Regions from separate parts of the Nonomuraea sp. NPDC004186 genome, predicted to be linked through region 3. Evidence: riboswitches for the same ligand, from Rfam matches in the RefSeq annotation. Region 3 holds a riboswitch; each other region holds the start of a gene.
What was found. A riboswitch is a leader RNA that binds a small molecule or an ion and turns the genes downstream of it on or off. The one in region 3 is predicted to bind S-adenosylmethionine.

Region 1: another riboswitch for S-adenosylmethionine. It lies ahead of ACWEPL_RS47635 (ABC transporter substrate-binding protein); the one in region 3 lies ahead of thrC (threonine synthase).
Region 2: another riboswitch for S-adenosylmethionine. It lies ahead of ACWEPL_RS17485 (aminotransferase class V-fold PLP-dependent enzyme); the one in region 3 lies ahead of thrC (threonine synthase).

Annotation. Positions count from the first base shown of each region.
Region 1 is NZ_JBSGFQ010000091.1:6,578-11,185, forward strand. Features, by position in the region: gene ACWEPL_RS47625 (MFS transporter) at 1-981, opposite strand, end outside; gene ACWEPL_RS47630 (helix-turn-helix domain-containing protein) at 1,041-2,015, shown strand; SAM riboswitch class IV at 2,100-2,220, shown strand; gene ACWEPL_RS47635 (ABC transporter substrate-binding protein) at 2,275-3,381, shown strand; gene ACWEPL_RS47640 (ABC transporter ATP-binding protein) at 3,360-4,475, shown strand; gene ACWEPL_RS47645 (ABC transporter permease) at 4,472-4,608, shown strand, end outside.
Region 2 is NZ_JBSGFQ010000018.1:102,937-107,544, reverse strand. Features, by position in the region: gene ACWEPL_RS17495 (cytochrome P450) at 1-839, opposite strand, end outside; gene ACWEPL_RS17490 (TerC family protein) at 849-1,586, opposite strand; SAM riboswitch class IV at 1,699-1,814, shown strand; gene ACWEPL_RS17485 (aminotransferase class V-fold PLP-dependent enzyme) at 1,860-3,152, shown strand; gene ACWEPL_RS17480 (DoxX family protein) at 3,197-3,847, opposite strand; gene ACWEPL_RS17475 (NADH-quinone oxidoreductase subunit D) at 3,971-4,608, shown strand, end outside.
Region 3 is NZ_JBSGFQ010000128.1:28,395-33,002, reverse strand. Features, by position in the region: partial or broken gene groEL (chaperonin GroEL) at 1-64, opposite strand, end outside; gene ACWEPL_RS54945 (cold-shock protein) at 478-678, opposite strand; gene ACWEPL_RS54940 (MoaD/ThiS family protein) at 924-1,199, opposite strand; gene thrC (threonine synthase) at 1,224-2,456, opposite strand; SAM riboswitch class I at 2,470-2,611, opposite strand; gene ACWEPL_RS54930 (RNA polymerase sigma factor) at 2,691-3,245, opposite strand; gene ACWEPL_RS54925 (alpha,alpha-trehalose-phosphate synthase (UDP-forming)) at 3,277-4,608, shown strand, end outside.

The DNA of each region.
Region 1 (4,608 bases), on a different contig from region 3:
GTACGACAGCCCCGCGGTCGCCACCGCGGCCAGCACGGCGGCCCACGCCATCCCCGGCCCGAGCGCGAACCCCACCCACGGCACGCCGAGCAGCACCGCCAGCGGAAACGACAGCCGCTCCCGCAGCCCCGGCGCGGCGAACCTGCCCACCGCGAACTCCCCCACCGCCATCCCGACGGCCGCCGCCGCGAGCACCACCCCGGCCTGCCCCTGCCCACCCAGGTAGGGCACGACCATGGCCTCGGCCCCGGCCAGGAACACGCACGGCAGCCACCCCGCCAGCAGCAGCCCGCGCACCCGCCCGTCGGCCAGCAGCCGCCGGTTGACCCGCAGCGTCTGGCGCACCGTGCCCGCTCCCACCGTGCCCGCTCCCACCGTGCCCGCTCCCACCGTGCCTCGGGCGGGCCGGTACGGCAGTCCGGCCCGCAGCACCACGGCGGCCACCGCGGCCAGGCCCGCGGTCGTGGCCAGCGCCCCCGAGGGCCCGGCGATGGCCAGGAACGCGCCCCCGGCCGCCAGCCCGGCGATCTGCGCGCTCGCGGAGGCCACGTTCAGGACCGACCGACCGAGCACGAACGCGTCGCCGGGCAGCACGTCGGGCAGCATCGCCGCCCGCGCGGCGAAGAAGACCGGCGTGAACAGCCCAGTGACCAGCACCAGCGCCAGCATCGCCCAGACCGGCAGCTCCGCGAAGGCCAGCAGCAGACACGTCACCGCCCTGACCACCTCGCCGGTCACCATCAGCGCCCGCGGCGGCAACCGGTCGGCCAGCGAGAGCAGCAACAGCCCGCCCACGATGAACGGCAGCCAGCCGGCCATGTACGCGGCGGCCGACAGGCCGGCCGAGCCGGTCCGCGCATAGACCAGCACGGACAGGGCCAGCATCTTGATCGAGTCCCCGCCGACCAGCAGCGCGAAGCTGCCGAACAGGACCCGGAACTCCTTGACGGCGAACACCTCGCCGAACGTCGCCCCATTCACGTCCACGATGGTGCGGACCGGACCGGCGAGCCGGCGACTCTTTCGGATATAACCGAAAGGTGCCCGTAAGAATCGAGGTCACCCCGCAGGACCTGGTGGCCACCAGGTTCGCGATCTCGCCGCTGATCGAGACCATGCACGCGCAGTGGGTGCTGGCGGGCCGGCTGGAGGCGGGCGTGCACGGCCGGTGGGCCGCTCGGTGGCGGGGCACGTACCGCGAGCTCGAACGCGCGCACCCCGTGCTGCGGGCCGCGGACGCGATCAGCGGCAACCGGCGCGGCACGAACGTCGCCTTCATCGCCCCGCCGCCGACGGCGGTGGACGTGCCGTTCGAGGCGGAGCTGGCCGCCATGCGCAGGACGCCTATGGAGCAGGCGCACGCGGAGATCGCCCGGGCGCTCGCCGGGCGGCCGGCGGCGGGCGGGGTGAGGGAGCTGCTGGCGGGAGCGCGGGTGGTGGAGCGGTTCGCCGACGCGTACGAGGCGCTCTGGACGGAGATCGTCTCCCACGACTGGCCGCGCTTCCGCGCGATCCTGCAGCGCGACGTCGCCCATCGGGCGGGACGGCTGGCGGCCTACGGCTGGGCGGCGGCGCTGGAGGACCTCAGCCCGCAGGTCCACTGGCGACCCCGGGGGCAGATCGAGGTCGAGCTGACCAGCCTCCACGGGCTGCGCCGGCTCGGCGGCAAGGGGCTGCTCTTCCTGCCGTCGGCGTTCACGACCGGCGTCGGCGCCTATCTGGAGGACGCCTGGCCGTACGCGATGATCTACCCCGCGAGGGGCACCGCGGCCGTGCCCGCCGCGGCCGACGCCGACCTGTCGGCCCTGATCGGCCGCAGCCGCGCCCGCATCCTCGCCGAGCTGGCCGAGCCCGCCACCACCACCCAGCTCGCGGCCCTGCTCGGGCAGAGCCTGGGCACCACCGGCGGCCATCTGGCGGCGCTGCGCAGGACGGGCCTGATCGCGGGCACCCGCGTCGGCCGCGGCGTCCTGTACGCGCGCACGCCCCTCGGCGACGCCCTGGTCAACGGCTGAGCACCCCCTCGCACAAAAGAGACAAAAGCCACTAACCATCACCCTGTGCCATATCCAGGTAAATCCTACTGATACAGTCGCTTATGTCACGAGTCCAGTGCGAAGCCCCGGCTTGCTGGACGGCAACCCTCCCACCGCGGCGGGGTGCCCCGGGTGATGACACGGTCGTCGAGCCGAATGGTGCTCCTGGCGGCAAGCGCGGATGTCGAGTCGTGCTGCCCTGTGCCCTTGGCCGGCTGCTCGAAAAGGAAAGGGAAAGATGAAGGGCGGATTCACGCGCCTCGCGGGACTGGGCATGGTGGTCGCGCTGGCGGTCACGGCCTGCGGCGGCGTCGACACGGGTGGTTCCACCGGCGGCTCCACGGGCACCGGCGGCGCGGCGAAGCAGGAGCTCACGGTGACCGCGTTCGCGGGCGCGTGGGGAGAGCTGTTCAAGAAGTCGTTCGTGGAGCCGTTCGAACGCGACACCGGCGCCAAGGTGAACCTCGTCTACGGCGCGAACGCCGAATGGCTCACCAAGCTGCGCGCGGCCGGCGGCAAGAACCCGCCGTTCGACGTCATCGCGTTCACCCCGGACGCGTCGCTGCCCGCGGCCTCCGCCGGGCTGCTCCAGCCGCTGGCCACCGACGGGCTGGCGCACTTCAAGGAGCTGGACCCGGTGCTCGCCGGCAAGTCCGCGTACGACGGCAAGCAGTACGGAGTGCCGCTGACCACCGGCTCCACCGGTCTCCTCTACCGCACCGACAAGATCAAGACGCCGCCCGCGGACTGGGCGGACATCTTCGACAAGCAGTACTGCGGCCACGTCGCCCTCCCGCCGCTCACCTACAACCCCGGCCTGGAGTTCTTCTCGGCCCTGGTCACCTCCCAGGGCGGCACGCTGTCCGATCCGGCCGCCGTGGACAAGGCGTTCGACAAGCTCGCGACGCTGAAGGGCTGCGTGTCCTCCTTCCCCGCCAACGCGGGCAACGCCGCCACCGTCATCGAGAACGGCGACGCCTGGATCATGCCCTTCTGGGACGGCCGCGCCTTCGCCATGGCCCAGGCCGGCTCCCCGATCGGCTTCACCTACCCCAAGTCCGGCCCCGTCGGCGCGCTGACCTCGTATTTCATCGCCGCGGGAACGCAGAAGAGCGACCTGGCGAACAAGTTCCTCGACCACCTGACGGCCGCGCAGAACCAGAAGCCGTTCGCCGAGGGCACCTGGTACGCCGCGGGCAACGACTCGATCTCCTACAGCGAGCCGTTCGAGCAGAAGGTGAAGCACGGTCCCGACGTCTTCAAGAAGTTCATCTGGGTGGACTACGCGGTCGCCACCCCGAAGCTGAACGAATGGCAGCAGCGGTGGAACCAGATCTTCGGCTGACCCCGGAAGAAGGCGGCGGGCACGTCGAGATCGAGGGGCTCGCCGCCGGGTACGACGGCGCGCGCGTGCTCGACCTGGACCGGCTGTCGATCCGCAAGGGCGAGTTCCTGTCGATCCTCGGGCCCAGCGGCTGCGGCAAGACGACGCTGCTCAACTGCGTCGCCGGGTTCGTCCAGCCCACGGCCGGGCGGATCGTGATCGACGGCTCCGACGTGACCCGGCGGCCCCCGTACCGGCGGGGTCTGGGCATGGTGTTCCAGAACTACGCGCTCTTCCCGCACATGACCGTGGCCGCCAACGTGGCGTACGGGCTGCGCGTGCGCAGGCTCGACCGGCGGGAGCGGGACGAGCGGGTGCGGGAGGCGCTGAGCCTGGTCGGCCTGGAGGGGTACGCCGGGCGGCGGCCCCGCCAGCTGTCCGGCGGGCAGCAGCAGCGGGTCGCCCTCGCCCGAGCCCTGGCCATCCGGCCCGCCGTGCTGCTGCTGGACGAGCCGCTGTCCAACCTGGACGCCAAGCTGCGCAGGGAGATGCGGGTGGAACTGCGCGCCATCCAGCGGCGCATCGGCACCACCATGGTCTTCGTCACGCACGACCAGGAGGAGGCGCTCGCGCTGTCGGACCGGGTGGCCGTCATGAACGGCGGCCGGGTCGAGCAGCTCGGCACCCCCGACGAGGTCTACCGGCGGCCGGCGACCCGGTTCGTCGCGCAGTTCATCGGCGCGGCCAACGTCCTGGAGGGCACGGTGACCGGCTCGGGCGCGCTCGACTCCGGCGGGATCGTCGTCGAGTGCGGCCCGCTGTCGCTGCGGCCGGGCGGGCGCGCCGTCGTCGCCGTCCGCCCCGAACGCATCCGCCTGACCACACCGGGCCCAGAGGCCGGCCCAGAGGCCGGCGGCGTGGCCGGGACGGTGGGGTATCGGGCCTTCGCCGGGGACGCCTGGCATGTGGAGGTGCGGCTGGCCGACGGACGCATCCTGAGCGTGCAGGTCGCCGACACCGGCGCGGGCGCCGAGGACCCGCCCGGCGCGGGCACGTCCGTGCTCGCGCACTGGGATCCGGCCGACGTCATCCTCCTGGAAACGGAGGCGCCGTGACACGCCGCTGGGCGGGCCTGCCGTACATCCTGCCGCTCGTGGCGTTCCTGACCGCCCTGTTCCTGGTCCCCCTCGTAGGGCTGCTGCGGCTCAGCTTCAGCCCTGTCGACGCCTTCAACGCAGCGCTGCCCGG
Region 2 (4,608 bases), on a different contig from region 3:
CAGCGCATCACCTCCTCGACGGCCGTGGGCAGCAGCGAGCGGTCCTCGCGCAGCCGGGCCAGTTCGGAGGGGTTGCGGAACAGGGACCACCAGCCGTTGCCCGTCACGTTCACGGTGGCCTCGTGTCCGGCGTTGAGCAGCAGCACGCACGTGCCGACCAGCTCGTCCTCGGTCAGCTCGTCGATCTGCGCCAGGGCGCTGATCAGGTCGTCGCCGGGAGCCCGGCGGCGCTCCGCGGCCAGGGTCTTGAGGTAGTCGGCGAACTCCGACGCCGCCCGTACCGCCGTGTGCTGGGCCTCAAGGCTCGGGTTGAGCTCGTACATGCCGCAGATCTCCGCCGACCAGGGGCGCAGCAGGTGGCGGTCGGCGTGGGGGATGCCGAGCATCTCCGCGATCACCGTCACCGGGAGCGGCTCGGCTACCTCGGCGAGCAGGTCGCCGCCGCCCTTCTCCACGAACGCGTCCACCAGGCCCGCGGCGATGGCGCGCACCCGGGGACGCAGCGACTCGACCATGCGCGGAGTGAACGCCTTGGAGACCAGCCGGCGCAGCCTGGTGTGCACCGGCGGCTCCACGTCGAGCATGCCCGCCCTGATCACCCGCCAGAACGGCTCCTGGAACTCCGGCTCCGCCGGCCTCCCGAACTCCTCGTTGGTGGCCACGTGGAGGTGGGACCGCCCCAGGCGGCGGTCCCTGAGCAGGGCGTTCACGTCGGCATGACGTGAGATCAGCCACTGGTTCGTCGGCTCGAAGTAGCTGACCGGCGCCTCGCGCCTCAGCTCGTCGTACACCCGGTACGGGTGCGCCACGAAATCCGGATCCCAAGGGTCAAATCGCACTATTTCATCTTAAGGAGTGAGGTCCTCCTGTGGCGCCGTCCGCTTGCTCCGCATCCGGATGTTCAGCAGCTCGACGACGAGCGAGAACGCCATCGCGAAGTAGATGTAGCCCTTGGGGATGTGCTGGCCGAAGCCCTCGGCGATGAGCACCACGCCGATCAGCACGAGGAACGACAGCGCCAGCATCTTGATGCTCGGGTGCCGGTCCACGAACCTGCTGATCGGCCCCGACGCGAACAGCATCACCAGCACCGCCACCACGACCGCCGCGATCATCACGCCGAGCGTGTCGACCATGCCGACGGCGGTGATGACGGAGTCGAGCGAGAACACGATGTCCAGCACCATGATCTGGATGATCACCGAGGCGAAGGAGGCGGCCGCGGCCTTCTTGCCGTCCTTGCCCACGGGGCCGTCCATGCTGTGGCCGATCTCGGTGACGCTCTTGCCCAGCAGGAACAGTCCGCCGAGCAGCAGGATCAGGTCGCGTCCCGATATTTCGTGACCGAAGACGGCGAACAGCGGCTCGGTGAGCTGCACCACCCACGACAGGGCGAGCAGCAGGAGCAACCGGGTGATCAGCGCCGCGCCCAGACCCAGCACCCGGGCTCTGTCCCGTTGTTCGGGAGGTAGTTTCCCGGCCAGGATGGAGATGAAGATGATGTTGTCGATCCCCAGCACGATCTCCAGGGCGACCAGGGTGAAGAAACCGATCCAGATCTGCGGGTCGGTTACCCAGTCCAACATTTACGCACCTCCATGACACATGAGCGGGATTTCCGGTAGCAACGAGTCAGCCGCCGGATAAGTTCACCGACTTGCGATCGATGGAGGGGATTGGGTTATAGTCTCCGCCGTAGGTCATGAGTGCCAGCGACAAGCCCCGGCTAGCTGGCCGGCAACCCTCGCGTCCGCGGCGGGGTGCCCCGGGTGAAGACCTGGTCCGTCACGAAGTGTGGCGGGCAAGCGCGGGCTCCGTGGCTGCTTCCAGGGGTCCGATGACCCTGAGGGAGATGTGCCGTGTCCACGTTGACGATCTTCAGCTCCGTCCCCGCTCGCGCCGCCGAGGCCGAGGCCGTTCCGGTCGCCACGGGCAGGCCGATCCCCGCCGTGCTCGGGGCCGACCTCGAGGTGCCGGTCAAGGGCGGCCGGCTCGTCGGCTACGCCAACCTCGACTACGCCGCCAGCGCCCCCTGTCTCGAGCCGGTCAGCGCCGCCGTCACCGCGGCGCTCCCGGCCTACTCCAGCGTCCACCGGGGCGCGGGCTACGCCTCGCAGCTCACCACCGCCCGCTACGAGCAGGCCCGCCACACGGTCCGGGCGTTCGTCGGGGCCCGCCCGGACGACGCCGTGATCTTCACCCGCAACACCACCGACGCCACGAACCTCCTGGCCCGCTGCCTGCCCGCCGGCACCACCACCGTGGTCTTCGACACCGAGCACCACGCCTCTCTCCTCCCCTGGGAGAAGTCCGTACGGCTGGCGCCGCCCGCCTTCCCCGGCGAGGCCGTCCGCGCCGCCGACGCGGCCCTGGCCGGCATCGACGGCCCCAAGCTGCTCGTGGTCACCGCCGCCTCCAACGTCACCGGCGAGCTGTGGCCCATCGCCGCCCTGGCCCACGTCGCGCACCGGCACGGCGCCCGCATCCTGGTGGACGCCGCCCAGCTCGTACCGCACCGGCGGCTCAACCTGACCGCGCTCGACCTGGACTACGTGGCCTTCTCCGGGCACAAGCTGTACGCGCCGTTCGGCGCCGGGGTGCTGGTCGGGCGGCGGGACTGGCTCGCGGACGGCGAGCCGTACCTCAAGGGCGGCGGCGCGGTGCGCTCCGTGGGCGACGACACCGAGTGGCACGACGACCCGGAGCCGCGCCACGAGGCGGGCACCCCGAACGTGCTGGGCGCCATCGCCCTGGCCGCCGCCTGCGACGCGCTCACGGCCACCGGCTGGACCGCGCTGGTGCGGGAGGAGGAGCGGCTGATCGCGCGCCTGCGGTCCGGGCTGGCCTCGATCGAGGGCGTACGGGAGCTGTCGCTGTGGGGGGACGACCACCCGCGCGTCGGCATCGTGTCGTTCACCGTGGCCGGCTACTCGGCCCGCGAGGTGGCCGAGGTGCTGTCCGGCGAGTACGGCATCGGGGTGCGCGACGGCAAGTTCTGCGCGCACCCGTTCGTCCGGCACCTGTTGGGTGAGGCCGACGGCGGATGTGAGGACGGCACCGCTTCCGCGGTGCGGGCCTCCATCGGCATCGGCTCCACGCAGGAGCACGTGGACCGGCTGGTCGAGGCCGTGCGGGACCTCGTGAATCGCTGAGTCGGCCGCTGGGTGAGCCGCTGAGTGAGCCGCTGGGTGTGCCGTTAGACGGCGTCGGAGCGGTTCGGCGGCTTGCGGTGCGGCGGCGGCTCGTCGGAGACCAGGGCGTCGATGTCCCTCATGTCGTCGTCGTTGACCCCGCCGGCCCGGTGCTCGGTCGGCTGCCTGGGCACCCGAGGCGCCTCGGCGGGCGTCGTGAGGCCGGCGGGCCTGGTCGTGACGTTCGACGGCTCCGGACGCTGTGGCCGCGCGGCGCTTTCCTCCTCGGCGGCCCGGCGTTCCGAGCGCCGGCGGAACATCGCGGCGAAGATCCCGTCGATCCCGATCCGGCCGCCCCCCAGCGCCAGGAACAACAGGGCCAGTGCCCCGAGCGCGCCGGGCAGCTCCCAGCCGCCGGCGCTGGACAGCACCCCGTGCCCCGCGTGCACGTACGTGATGGCGCCCAGCATGTTGATCAGCAACAGCAGCCCCACCAGGCGCACCAGCAGGCCCAGGATCAGGAAAATGCCGCCTGCCATCTCGATGAGGGTCGCGAACATGGCGGCGAGCTCCGGCATCGGGATCCCCATCCCCTTGAACGCCTGCCCGGTGGCCGCAAGGCCGCCCTCCCACTTCTGCGCGCCGTGGACCAAGAAGATCACGCCGGTCACCACCCGTGCGATCAACGCCGCGACATCAAACACAACTCTCTTCATGGTGTTATCTCCCCCCGGTTCCTTGTATTCCTCCCCGTGTCCGAGTTAGGGATGCGTTTCCGTACCATTCCTTGACCCGGCCCCGCCCTGGCCCAGCAACCGGCGCGGTGGCAGCATTGCCATATGACGGAACGTGTGGTCGGGATCGGCGCGGGTGCAAAAGAGCTGGCCACCGAGGACATGATCCTCAACATCGGCCCGCAGCACCCGTCGACCCACGGGGTGCTCCGGCTCAGGCTGACGCTCGACGGCGAACGCATCACCGCCGCCGAGCCGATCATCGGCTACATGCACCGGGGCGCGGAGAAGCTGTTCGAGGTCCGCGACTACCGTCAGATCATCATGCTGGCCAACAGGCACGACTGGCTGTCGGGGTTCGCGAACGAGCTGGGTGTGGTGCTGGCCGCCGAACGCCTGCTCGGCATGGAGCCCCCGGTCCGGGCCGTGTGGGCGCGCACGCTGCTGGCCGAGCTCAACCGGGTGCTCAACCACCTGATGTTCCTCGGCTCCTATCCGCTGGAGCTCGGCGCGATCACGCCGCTGTTCTACTCGTTCAACGAGCGCGAGCGCATCCAGGCGGTCATGGAGGAGATCTCCGGCGGCCGCATGCACTACATGTTCAACCGGGTCGGGGGCCTCAAGGAGGACCTGCCGCTCGGCTGGCTCGACCGGGTGTCGGAGGCCGTCGCGGAGACCCGCCGCCGCGTGCCCGACATCGAGAACCTCATCCTGCACAACGAGATCTTCATCGCCCGCACCAG
Region 3 (4,608 bases):
GGTTCATACCGCGCTCGAGACCGCGCCGGGCGTCCTCGTCAAACGCGATCATCTTGGCTGCCATAAGGCTAGACCTCCCAGATGCAGGGTGGCTTGTCGTGGACCGAGCCGACGCCCGCGACGGCATGGGTCAGCATCTCCTGCGGCAGACCCCATCGTCCCGATCCGAGTGTTGGCACTCTGCTGCACAGAGTGCCAACGAACTGTTTAGCACTCTACCCTGTCGAGTGCAAGCGAGAAGCCTCCTACCGGGCCTTTCCTCCCCATATCAGCCTGTACGGCAGAGCCGTCCATCGTCGGCGGCAGGACCCCGCACCTGCGACGAGCCGCGTCCAGGCCACCGCAGGTGGCGGGATCCATACGCACGGCGAGCCGCCTCGCGCGGCTCGCCGTGACCGAGTCGACGAAAGAAAGGTGGCGGGTTCGCACGGACTGCGCTGCCGGGCGATCCCCGCCGGTGCATACCAGGGGGGTGTATCAGACCGCGCGGACGGACTCCGCTTGAGGTCCCTTCTGGCCCTGCGTGATCTCGAACTCGACCCGCTGGCCCTGTTCGAGAGATCGGTACCCGTCCATCATGATCGCTGAGTAATGGACGAATACATCCTTACCACCGTCTACCGCGATGAAGCCGTAGCCCTTGTCCGCGTTGAACCACTTGACGGTGCCCTGCGCCACTTCCGACTCCTCTTACTGGGCTTTCAGATCTCGCCCATTCCTCCGCGAGACCCGTAATCGCCGGACTTAAGGGAAAATCAGCCAGACGATCGCCCTCGACCATACCTGTGGCACGGGGTTTGGCAACAGAGTCAATCTGCAAACGACGCATTTCTTCGCAACGAAGGCGCTTCAGCGTTTCATTTGCCCTGGAAATGGAGAAGGCGCCCACTAGGGGCGCCTTCCACACGTGTGATCTATAGCACTCAGCCGCCGGCAACCGCCGGGATGATTGAGATCTGAGTGCCTTCAGGTGCCGGAGTGTCGAGCCCGTCGGCGAAACGGACGTCCTCTTCCCCAACGTAAACGTTGACAAAACGACGAATCTTGCCCGATTCATCCAGAATTCTCGCGCCGATCCCCGGGTAGTCGGAGTCGAGCTTGGCAAGCACGTCACGAAGAGTCGCGCCCTCGCCACTGACTTCGGCGTTGCCCCCGGTGTAGGTGCGCAGAATGGTGGGAATCCGCACCGAAACGCTCATGGTTTAACTCGCCTTTCCTGGTTGTCAGACAGTCGCGCGGAACGCGTCGAGGGAGGGCCGGATCACGGCCGTGGGCTGGGCGTCGTCGCTGATCGCGTCGAGCGTCTTGAGCCCGTCGCCGGTGTTGAGGACCACGGTCTCGGCCTCGGGGTCGAGCCGCCCGCTCTCGGCGAGCTTCTTCAGCACGCCCACGGTCACCCCTCCCGCGGTCTCGGCGAAGACGCCCTCCGTCGAGGCCAGGAGCTTGATCGCGGCCACGATCTCGGCGTCCGTGACGTCCTCGACGGCCCCGCCGGTGCGCCGGGCGATGTCGAGCACGTACGGCCCGTCGGCCGGGTTGCCGATGGCCAGCGACTTGGCGATGGTGTCGGGCTTGACCGGCTGCACGACGTCGTGCCCCGCCTTGTACGCGGTGGAGACCGGCGAGCACCCGGCCGCCTGCGCCCCGAAGATCTTGTACGGCGTGTCCTCGACCAGCCCCAGCTGCACCAGCTCGCGGAAGCCCTTGTCGATCTTGGTGAGCTGCGAGCCGGAGGCGATGGGGATGACGATCTGCTCGGGCAACCGCCACCCGAGCTGCTCGGCGATCTCGTACGCGAGCGTCTTGGAGCCCTCGGCGTAGTAGGGCCGCAGGTTGACGTTGACGAACCCCCACTTGTCACCCAGCGGGTCGCCGATCAGCTCGGAGCAGAACCGGTTGACCTCGTCATAGGTGCCGTCGATCCCGATCAGCTTGCCGCCGAACACGCGAGCCATGGCGATCTTGGCCGCTTCGAGGTTGGCCGGGATGAACACGCACGCCTCGAGCCCGGCGCGCGCCGCCGCCGCGGTGACCGCGCCCGCGAGGTTGCCCGTGGAGGAGCAGGAAAGGGTGTGGAAGCCGAAGTTACGCGCCGCCTCGACGGCGATGGCGACGACCCGGTCCTTGAAGGAATGGGTGGGGTTGCCCGAGTCGTCCTTCACGTACAGGTTCTTGAGACCGAGTGCGCGTCCGAGGTTTCCGGCCTTGACCAGTTTGGTCCAGCCGGGGTTCATATTCGGCTTACTGGCGACGTCAACCGGAACCGGGAGCAGCGACCGGTAACGCCAGATGTTGGCGGGGCCCGACTCGATGTCGGAGCGGGTCACGGTACCGAAGGAATAGGCCGCTTCGAGCGGCCCGAAACACTCCAGACACGCGAAGCTCGGACCGAGCGGGTAGCGCGTGCCGCACTCACGGCAGGACAGACCGACAGCAGGACCAAAGTCGAGCGACATGAAGCGAGGCCTTCCCTCATCTTCGCCTGCGGCCACCTTGACCGCAGACCGGAATTGGCACCTTGTCCCGGTCGGCCTCGCCCTGTCGCGAGTCTCAAACCGGGAGGGTTGCCGGGGCTTCGCAGGGCCGGTCCCTCCACCCCTCTGGATGAGCAATATTCAGTTGTTGAAAAGGACTCTACCCGTCCATGGGGCCCAAATGGCCACCCGTCTCAAGATGCGAGACGTGGCGTCTCAGCGATAATCATCACCCAGCACTCCCTGCACGTATTTGCGCGCCTGGTGAATGCGCGACTTGGCGGTGCCCAGGGGGATGCCGAGCTGCTCGGCCACCTCGTTGTAGTCGAGCTGGACGATGTCGCGCAGCACCAGCGCCTGCGCCAGGTCGGGCTTGTCGGCCTCCAGCGCCTCCATGGCGTCGAGCAGGTCGAGGCGCGAGCCCGCGATCACGCTCACCCGCGCCACGTCGGGCTTCTGCGTGGGCAGCTCGTCCGAGGTCTGCTCGGCCGCGCGGCGTTTGAGCGACCTGTACGTGGTGCGCGCGCAGTTGGCCGTCACGATGTGCAGCCAGGTGCTGAACCGCGCCCGGCCCTCGAACCGGCCGATGTTGCGCGCCACGGCCAGCAACGTGTCCTGCGAGGCTTCCTCGGCATCCTGGTGATAGGGGAGGATCCGGGCGCAGTGTCGCATCACATCGGGCTCGATCCGCGCCAGGAGCTCGCCAAGTGCGCGATGATCTCCTCCTGCGGCCGAGCGGGCGAGTTCCTCGGTTAGCTCATCTAGCGCCATAGCTGGGATCCTATGGGCGAAGGGAGCGTAGATGAACAGCGTCCTGGTGGCCTCCAACAGAGGACCCGTTTCCTTTACCGTCTCGGACGACGGCGAGCTGACCATGAAACGCGGTGGCGGCGGCCTGGTTTCGGCACTGTCCGAGGTGGCCAGGAAGGACGGCATGCTGTGGGTGTGCGCGGCGCTGTCCGACGGCGACCGCAGCGCCGTGCGCCTGGTGCCCGGCGGCCGGATCGACCACGCCGGCTACGACACGGGTCCGGTGCGCATGCTCGACATCCCGCCCGCCACCTTCCACCGCGCCTACAACGCCGTGGCCAACTCCACCCTGTGGTTCGTCAACCACCTGCTCTACGACATCCCCAACTCACCCAACTTCGGCACGAGGTTCGAGCGCGAGTGGGAGTCCTACCGCGACTACAACGGCGCGTTCGCGCTGGCGCTGGCCGAGGAGGCCGGCCACGGCGCCCGCGTCATGGTGCAGGACTACCACCTGACGCTGACCCCGGCGATGCTCCGCGCCGAGCGGCCGGACCTGCGCATCGCCCACTTCAGCCACACCCCGTGGGCGCCCCCCGAATACTTCTCGCTGCTGCCCGACGAGGTGGTCGGAGAGGTCCTGGAGGGCATCCTGGGGGCCGATCACGCCGGGTTCCTGGCCGACAGGTGGGCGCAGGCGTTCATGGACTGCTGCGAGGCGCTGCTGGGCGCGGAGGTCGACCGCGTGGGCCGCAGCGTCACCCACGAGGGCCGGACCACCCGCATCGGCGTGCACAGCCTCGGCGTGGACGGCGCCGCGCTGTGGGAGCGCGCCGTCGAGCCCGACGTCGAGTCGCACATGACCGCGCTCAGGGAGCAGGTGGGCGACCGCCGGCTGATCGTCCGCATCGACCGCACCGAGCTGTCGAAGAACATCGTGCGCGGCCTGGTGGCCTACCGCGAGTTCCTCGCCGCGCACCCGGAGTGGCACGGCAAGGTGGTGCACCTGGCGTTCGCCTACCCGAGCCGGCACGACCTGCCCGAATACCGCGAATACACCGCGTCGGTGCTTCGCTGCGCGCAGGAGATCGAGGACGAGTACGGCACCGAGGACTGGGACCCCCTGATCCTCAACGTCAACGACGACTACCCGCGTTCGCTGGCCGCGTACCGGATGGCCGACGTGCTGCTGGTCAACCCCATCCGCGACGGGATGAACCTGGTCGCCAAGGAGGGCCCGATCCTGTCCACGAGGTGCGCGCTCGTCCTCTCGCGCGAGGCGGGGGCGGCGGCCGAGCTGGGCCCGCACGCGCTCGTGGTGAATCCGTACGACATCAGCGGCACGGCCGCCGCGCTGCACGCCGCGCTCGTCATGCCGGAGGAC